Regions from separate parts of the Streptomyces sp. NPDC033136 genome, predicted to be linked through region 2. Evidence: predicted binding sites of a transcription regulator. Region 2 holds the regulator's gene; the other holds the start of a gene.

Region 1 (4,409 bases), on a different contig from region 2:
GCGCAGCAGCCGGGCGACGGACCGCTCCAGGCTGCGGACGCCCGCCTCGCGCGTGTACTCACCGGCGAGCTTGCGCAGGACGCTCTCGTCGATGGTCACCTCGTCCTTGTCGAACCCGGCCCGCTCCAGCTGGCGCGGCAGCAGGTGGTCGCGGGCGATGACGACCTTCTCGTCCTCGGTGTAGCCGTCCAGGCGGACGATCTCCATCCGGTCGGCCAGGGCCTCCGGGATCGCCTCCAGGACGTTGGCGGTGGCGAGGAAGACGACGTCCGACAGGTCCAGCTCGACCTCCAGGTAGTGGTCCCGGAAGGTGTGATTCTGCGCGGGATCGAGCACTTCGAGCAGGGCGGCGGCCGGGTCGCCCCGGAAGTCGGAGCCCACCTTGTCGATCTCGTCGAGCAGCACGACCGGGTTCATCGACCCGGCCTCCTTGACTGCCCGGACGACCCGGCCCGGCAGCGCGCCGACGTAGGTGCGCCGGTGCCCGCGGATCTCGGCCTCGTCGCGCACCCCGCCGAGGGCGACGCGCACGAACTTCCGGCCCATCGCGTGGGCGACGGACTCCCCCAGGCTGGTCTTGCCGACGCCGGGCGGCCCGACCAGCGCGAGCACGGCACCGCCCCCACCTCGCCCACCGCCACCCTCAGCCGAGGCGCTTCGCGCCGCACCCTCGAGCCGCCCGCCGACGACACCCAGCCCCCGGTCGTCGCGCCGCTTGCGCACCGCCAGGTACTCGGTGATCCGCTCCTTGACGTCCTCCAGACCGGAGTGCTCGGCGTCCAGGACCGCCTTGGCGCCCTGGATGTCGTACGCGTCCTCGGTGCGCTCGTTCCACGGCATCTCCAGGACCGTGTCGAGCCAGGTGCGGATCCACGAGCCCTCGGGCGACTGGTCGGAGGAGCGCTCCAGCTTGTCGACCTCCTTGAGCGCGGCCTCGCGGACCTTCTCGGGCAGGTCGGCGGCCTCCACGCGGGCGCGGTAGTCCTCGGACTCCTCGGCGGAGTCCTTGCCTGCCTCGCCGTTCAGCTCGCGCAGCTCCTTGCGGACCGCTTCCAGCTGACGCCGCAGCAGGAACTCGCGCTGCTGCTTGTCGACGCCCTCCTGGACGTCCTTGGCGATGGACTCGGCCACGTCCTGCTCGGCGAGGTGGTCGCGCAGCTGCTGGGTGGCGAGCTTGAGCCGGGCCACCGGGTCGGCGGTCTCCAGGAGTTCGACCTTCTGGTCGGTGGTCAGGAACGGCGAGTAGCCGGAGTTGTCGGCGAGCGCCGAGACGTCGTCGATGGCCTGGACCCGGTCGACGACCTGCCAGGCACCGCGCTTGCGCAGCCAGGCGGTGGCGAGGGCCTTGTACTCCTTGACCAGTTCGGCGACCTGCCCGAGATAGGGGGCTCCCCTGTTCGAACGAGGTTGAGAACTTGGGGAAGGCTCCGGCACGGTCTCGTCGACGCTGGTGCCCTCGACCCAGAGGGCCGCGCCGGGGCCCGTGGTCCCCGCACCGATGCGCACCCGCCCCCGGCCGCGGATCAGCGCGCCCGGGTCACCGTCGGCCAGCCGGCCGACCTGCTCGACGGTGCCGAGCACACCGGTGCTCGCGTACGTCCCGTCGATGCGCGGCACCAGGAGTACCCGGGGCTTTCCGGGCGTTGACCGGGCAGCGGCCTGGGCGGCCTCCACCGCGGCGCGGACCTCGGAGTCACTCAGGTCCAGCGGGACCACCATCCCGGGCAGGACGACCTCGTCGTCGAGCGGCAGCACGGGCAGGGTGAGCGGTGTGGACGTCGAAGCCATGATCTCCCCTTCGGCAGTCAAGTTGAGCTATGCCGACTCAATGCTCGGGAGCGGCCGGATGTTCCCCGCCCGGCGTTCGCTGTCAGCGATCACCTGAGACGCCGGGGGCGAAGGGGCGCGTATGCTCCCTATAGGTAATGACTCAAAGGGTTACCTGCCCATTACAGGGGGATGACGTGGACGGCACCGTGCAGGCGTGGGTCGACGGATGGGTCGTGTCGCGCGGGGCGGCTCCACCCGTGACCGAGCCGTGGGGCCGCACGATCGACGTGGGGGTGAAGGGCCACGTCACACGTCATGTGTTCGGCGCGACCGGCGACGACCTCGACGAGACGACCGTGCGGAAGGTGGCGGGCGCGGTGACCGGGGCCGGCATCTGGCTGAAGGCGTTCCGGGACCCGTCGGTGGTCGCCGGCTGGCTGGACGGCGCCTGGTGGATCGATCCCGAGCCCGGCTACCTCATGACGGCTCCGCTGGCCCCGGGGGACGCTCCGGACGTGCCCGACGGCTACCGGCTGCGCACCTGGTCGCGCGGCGGGGTGACGCGGGTGCTGATCGCCGCGCCGGACGGTTCCCTGGCGGCGCGCGGGCAGGTCGCCCCGACGGGCACCACCGCCGTGGCCGACCAGATCGAGACGGCCGCGGAGCACCGCCGCAAGGGACTCGGCAGCCTCGTCATGCGGACGCTGCAGAGCGCCGCCGTCCGGCAGGGGGCCCGGACCGGTGTCCTCGCCGGGACCCCCGCGGGGCGCGGGCTCTACGAGGCTCTGGGCTGGGAGGTGGTGGCCCTGCTCACCAGCGCGAAGCACTGCCCGCTGACGGAAACGGCCTCTCCTCCCCGGACGGCCTCTCCTTCCTGAACGAACAGCCGCGGCCGGTCCGGGCGCACCGCCCCGCCTCCCCCGCCACCGCCTGACCAGCGGCCAGGTCGCGACCCCGATGGCCAGGGCGATCACATGCCCCCGGTCGGCCATCGGGTCGGTGAAGGCGAGCAGGTCCTGCACGAGCACGCCGCCGAAGCCGGCCAGCAGCGGCACGCGCAGCCACAGCCACAGCCACAGCAGGCAGGCGACGGCGCCGGTGCAGGCCGCGACGCCGAAGCTGACGCCGTAGCCGAGGCGGTGCAGGGAACTCCCGGGAAGCCGCCTCCACAGGGGGCGCCCCTTCGGTCATGCCCCAGCCTTCGCCCGCCCCGGCCCCGCTGCCTGTGACCTGTGCCACGCGAGAGCCGATGCACGGCATCTCATGGCCGCTCGTCGCGTCCCCCGGTAATTCCCGGCGTCCTGCGCCCTGGACCTGCCAGGATGCCCCCATGCCTACCTCGTACGACATTCCCGATGTGCTGGACCGTCGCGAGGGCCCGTACGGCGAGGTCGTGCTGCGGCGGCACGGTGACCGGCTGGAGATCATCGCGAACGGCTGTTTCCTGATGGACACCTCCGACGGCCGCTCGGAGCGGCGGCTGGTCGACGCGGCCCTGGACGCCCTGCCCGGCCGGGACCGCCCCGACGTGCTGATCGGCGGACTCGGCGTCGGCTTCTCCCTCGCGCACGCCGCGGCGGACCCGCGCTGGGGACGGATCGCCGTGGTGGAACGCGAGCACGCGATCGTCGATTGGCATCTCGACGGCCCGCTCGCGGCGATCTCCGCCGAGGCCCTCGCCGATCCCCGCACGCACCTCGTCGAAGACGATCTCGTGGCGTACGTCAATGAGACGTCCGACACGTACGACGCCCTGTGCCTCGACATCGACAACGGCCCCGGCTGGACCGTCACGGAGGGCAACGGCGATCTCTACGCGAAAGCCGGACTGGACAGCTGCGCACGGGTGTTGAGACCCGGCGGAGTTCTCGCCGTCTGGTCCGCCCAGCCATCGCCGGAATTCGAGGAAACCTTGCGGAATGCCGGGTTCCAGCACGTGCGTACCGAAGAGCTCCCGGTTGCCCGGGGCGTTCCGGACGTCGTGCACCTCGGCATCAGCCCTGGATAGCAAAGGTGTGCTGACTCCCCGTACGCTGCTCCCCGGACGCCGATCATTCAAGCGTCAATCGCAACCATGCGCAGGCATAGCCAGTCAGAAGGAATCACCCCACTGATTCCGGAAAGCACACCCCAGGGGCGGGCGATGGAGCAGACACAGACCTCCCACAACGGTTCGGCGACGGCTACTCCGGGCGCACAGCGCCGGGTCCTGGTGGTCGAGGACGACGCGACGATCGTGGACGCCATCGCGACCCGCCTGCGAGCCGAGGGATTCCTCGTGCAAACCGCCGGTGACGGTCCGGCCGCGGTCGACACGGCCGAAGCCTGGCAGCCCGACCTGCTGATCCTCGACATCATGCTGCCCGGCTTCGACGGTCTGGAGGTCTGCCGGCGCGTGCAGGCCGCCCGCCCGGTGCCGGTGCTGATGCTCACCGCGCGCGACGACGAGACCGACATGCTGGTCGGGCTCGGCGTCGGGGCCGACGACTACATGACCAAGCCGTTCTCCATGCGGGAGTTGGCGGCGCGCGTGCACGTACTGCTGCGCCGGGTGGAGCGGGCCGCGATCGCCGCGGCCACCCCCCGCTCCGGCATTCTGCGTCTCGGCGAGCTGGAGATCGACCACGCACAGCGCCGCG
Region 2 (4,409 bases):
CAGGCCGACTTGTACTCGGCCGTGCAGATGTCCGACAGCTTGTAGATGTCGTCCGCGACGACCGTGTCCTTGATGTTCTCCTTGGTGAGGGCGACCACCGGCACCAGATGGGCGGGGATGCCCTTGTGGGTGGGGCTGTCGACCTTGTCGCGGGCGAGGGCGGCGAACTGGATCTCCCGGCCCTGGACCTTGGCGACGGCCATCTGCGCGGCGTTCTCCGCCTCCTGCGGGTACGACTTGTACACGCTCATGTACTGCTCACCGATGATGATCCGCTGCACCGCCGGCAGCTCCGCGTCCTGCCCGGTGATCGGCGGCAGCTTGGTCACGCCGGCGGCCTCCAGCGCCTTGACGATGCCGCCCGCCATGCCGTCGTTGGCGGAGTACACGGCCGCGATGTTGCCCTTGCCGATCTTCGCGATCGCCTCGGCCATGTTGGCCTGCGCGTTCTCCGGCTTCCAGTCCTTGGTGTCGAAGGTCTGGGCGATCGTCACCTTGCCGTTCAGCTCGGACATCGCCCCCGCCTTGAACTGCTTGGCGTTGGGGTCCGTCGGGGAGCCGTTCATCATGACGATCTTGTCGGAGAGGTCCGCGTCCTCGCCGATGGCCTCCAGCAGGGTGCGCCCCTGGACCTCGCCGACCAGCTCGTTGTCGAAGGAGATGTACGCGTCGATCGGGCCCTCGGCCAGCCGGTCGTAGGCGATGACCGGTATGCCGGCCTCCTTCGCCTTCTTCACCCCGCTCGCGATGGCGTGCGCGTCCACCGCGTCCAGCAGGATCACGTCGACCCGGTCGTCGATCATCCGCTGCAGCTGGCTCGCCTGCTTGTCCGCGCTCGCGTCGGCGTTGGCGTACTCGACGCGGCCCTTGTCGTTGGTGAGCGACTCGACCTTGCGCTTGATGATGGGGTAGTCGAAGTTCTCGTACCGCGTGTTCGCCTTCTCCGGCAGCAGCAGACCCACCGTGATGTCGTCGCCCTTCGTCGGGCTCGCGTCGTCACTGCTCCCGGTCGCGTTGAGCGCGCCGCAGCCGGCGAGCGTGGCGGACATCGTGACCGCGGCCACGGATATGGAGATACGACGACGCATGCGGGGGCTCACTTCGCGTGTGATTCGGACGTGGGCACACTTTGTGGCCCATGTGTCTGAAAAGCCAACGCGTGCGCGCTCTCAGCGTCAAGCGGAACCACTTAACGAGATGACAACACCACGCTCCGCGAGCCTTGTGAAGACTCTGCGGAATCACCTCCAAAATCCTTGCTCCATACAGTCATCCATGGGAGGTCCCGCCGAAAACATCCCAAGACGTACGAAAGGGGCCGGGAGTCTCCTCCCGGCCCCTTTCGCAGGCGTACCCGCGTCAGTCGGACTGCTGCTGCCGCTTCGGCCGCCACACCACCAGCGCGCTGGTCTGCTGCACCTCCTGGTACGGCACCAGGTCGCGGCGGTACGACGCGTGCACCGCCGCCTCGCGCTGGCGCATGGCCGCAGCCGCGCCGTCGAGCGCGTCCTCCAGCTCGGCCACCCGGGCCTGGAGTGCGGCGACCTGGTTCTCCAGTTCGATGATGCGCTTGATGCCCGCCAGGTTGATGCCCTCGTCCTGCGACAACTGCTGGACGGTGCGCAGCAGTTCGATGTCCCGGGCCGAGTAGCGGCGGCCCCGGCCCGGCGTGCGGTCCGGGGACACCAGGCCCAGGCGGTCGTACTGGCGCAGGGTCTGCGGGTGCAGGCCGGACAGCTGGGCCGCCACCGAGATGACATAGACCGGGGTTTCCTCGGTCAGTTCATACGGGTTGCGTCGACGACCGTCCATCTGACTCATGCTCCCTTCGCGGCCTGGAACAGATCCGCCCGCGGATCCTCACCCGCACTCGCCTCGCGATACGCCTCGAGTGCGTCACGAGCCTTCCCCGTCAGGTCCTTCGGAACACTCACCTCGACGGTGACCAGAAGGTCTCCCCGGGTGCCGTCCTTGCGGACCGCGCCCTTGCCGCGGGCGCGCATGGTGCGGCCGTTGGGCGTACCCGGCGGCAGCTTCAGCGTGACGGGCGGGCCGCCCAGCGTCGGCACCCGGACCTCGCCGCCGAGGGCCGCCTCGGTGAAGGTGACCGGGACGGTGACGGTGAGGTTGTCGTCCTTGCGGCCGAACACCGGGTGGGAGTCGACGTGCACGACCACGTACAGGTCGCCCGCCGGTCCGCCGCGCTCGCCCGGGGCTCCCTTGCCGCGCAGCCGGATCCGCTGGCCGTCGCTGACGCCCGCGGGGATGCGCACCTGCATGGTCCGCGAGGACTTGGCCCGGCCGCTGCCCTTGCAGATCTCGCAGGCGTTCTCCGCGATCAGGCCGCGGCCCTTGCAGTCCGGGCAGGGGTCGGTCAGGGAGAAGCCGCCGCCGCTGCCCCGGGCGACCTGCCCGGTGCCGACGCAGGTCGGGCACACGCGCGGTGTGCCGTTCTTGTCGCCGGTGCCCGAACAGGCCTTGCAGGGCGACTGCGACGACATCCGCAGCGGGACGGTCGCGCCCTCGATGGCCTCCGTGAAGCTGAGCGTGACCTCGGACTCGATGTCCTGGCCGCGCCGGGGATGCGTGCGCGTCCCCGGGCCGCCCGCGCCGCCGCGGTTGAACAGGCCCCCGAAGACGTCACCGAGTCCACCGCCGAAACCGCCGGCTCCCTGGCCGCCGCCCTGGGCACCGCCTCCGAAGAGGTCTCCCAGGTCGAAGTTGAAGGAGCCGCCGCCCGCGCCGGGCCCCGGCCGGAAGCCGCCGCTCCCGAAGAGGGCGCGTGCCTCGTCGTACTCCTTGCGCTTCTTGGGGTCGCCGAGGATGTCGTTGGCCTCGGAGATCTCCTTGAAGCGCTCCTCCGCCTTGACGTTGCCCTTGTTGGCGTCCGGGTGGAACTCGCGGGCGAGCTTCCGGTACGCCTTCTTGATCTCGGCCTCGGTGGCGTCCTTGGGGACGCCGAGGACCTTGTAGTAGTCCTTCTCGATGAAGTCCTTGGTGCTCATCCTCGACGCCCCTCCTTCCCTTCGTCTGACACGTCAGCCCTCGTCCGGGCCACCGCTCTCCTTGTCGTCGGCGTCGGCGGACTCGTCCGCCTTGACCGTCTGTGCCCCCGGCTGGGGCTCGGCCACCGCCACCCGCGCGGGGCGGATGGTGCGCTCGCCGATCCGGTACCCGGGCTGCAGAATCGCCACGCAGGTCGTCTCGGTGACGTCCGGCGCGTAGCTGTGCATCAGGGCTTCGTGGATCGTCGGGTCGAAGGGCTCGCCCTCCTTGCCGAACTGCTGCAGGCCCATCTTCGCCGCGGTGCTCTCCAGCGACTCGGCGACGGACTTGAAGCCGCCGACCAGCTCGCCGTGTTCCCGCGCGCGGCCGATGTCGTCGAGCACGGGCAGGAGCTCGGTCAGGAGGTTCGCGATGGCGATCTCCTTGACCGCGATCCGGTCGCGCTCGACCCGGCGGCGGTAGTTCTGGAACTCGGCCTGGAGGCGCTGGAGGTCCGCCGTGCGCTCACCGAGCGCCGAGCGGGCCTGATCCAGCTGGGCCACCAGACCCACGTCCTGGCCCGTGTCCCCGGCCGGGGCCGCCTCGTCCTCCGGGGAGGAGGCGGCGGCCTTCGGCTCGGCGTCATCGGAGGTGGCGCCGGAAGGGACGTCGGGCTGCTGCTCGTCGAAGCCCGGGGTCTCCTCCGTCACGCGGCACCATCCTTCCGCTCCTCGTCGACGATCTCGGCGTCGACGACATCGTCGTCGGCCTTGGCGCCACCGGCACCCGCGCCGGCTCCGGCGGAGGCGCCGTCGGCGGCCTGCGCGCCGCCCGCGTCGGCGTACATGGCCTGGCCCAGCTTCTGCGAGACGGCCGCGACCTTCTCCGTGGCGGTGCGGATCTCGGCCGTGTCCTCGCCCTTGAGCTTCTCCTTCAGCTCACTGACGGCTTCCTCGACCTCGGTCTTGATCTCGCCCGGGACCTTGTCCTCGTTGTCCTTGAGGAACTTCTCGGTCTGGTAGACGAGCTGCTCGCCCTGGTTGCGGGACTCGGCGGCCTCGCGGCGCTTGTGGTCCTCCTCCGCGTAGCGCTCGGCCTCCTCACGCATGCGGTTGACCTCGTCCTGCGGCAGCGAGGAGCCGCCGGTGACGGTCATCTTCTGCTCCTTGCCCGTGCCCAGGTCCTTGGCGGTCACGTGCATGATGCCGTTGGCGTCGATGTCGAAGGACACCTCGATCTGCGGGACGCCGCGGGGCGCCGGGGGCAGACCGGTCAGCTCGAACATCCCGAGCTTCTTGTTGTACGCCGCGATCTCGCGCTCGCCCTGGTAGACCTGGATCTGCACGGACGGCTGGTTGTCCTCGGCGGTGGTGAAGATCTCGGACCGCTTGGTCGGGATCGTCGTGTTCCGCTCGATGAGCTTG

The links. The regulator HspR, encoded in region 2, represses chaperone genes until heat shock. The targets are predictions, from matches to a motif close to TTGAGNNNNNNNNNCTCAA.
Region 1: the regulator HspR is predicted to act here: its motif matches at 1,811-1,829, upstream of lon (endopeptidase La).

What each region holds. Positions count from the first base shown of each region.
Region 1 is NZ_JBVIPD010000013.1:31,183-35,591, forward strand. It holds gene lon (endopeptidase La) at 1-1,788, opposite strand, end outside; gene ACZ5TL_RS23485 (GNAT family N-acetyltransferase) at 1,965-2,648, shown strand; partial or broken gene ACZ5TL_RS23490 (rhomboid-like protein) at 2,664-2,933, opposite strand; gene ACZ5TL_RS23495 (spermidine synthase family protein) at 3,101-3,778, shown strand; gene ACZ5TL_RS23500 (response regulator transcription factor) at 3,914-4,409, shown strand, end outside.
Region 2 is NZ_JBVIPD010000001.1:561,963-566,371, reverse strand. It holds gene ACZ5TL_RS02600 (sugar ABC transporter substrate-binding protein) at 1-1,088, opposite strand, end outside; gene ACZ5TL_RS02595 (heat shock protein transcriptional repressor HspR) at 1,360-1,812, opposite strand; gene dnaJ (molecular chaperone DnaJ) at 1,818-3,005, opposite strand; gene grpE (nucleotide exchange factor GrpE) at 3,039-3,695, opposite strand; gene dnaK (molecular chaperone DnaK) at 3,692-4,409, opposite strand, start outside.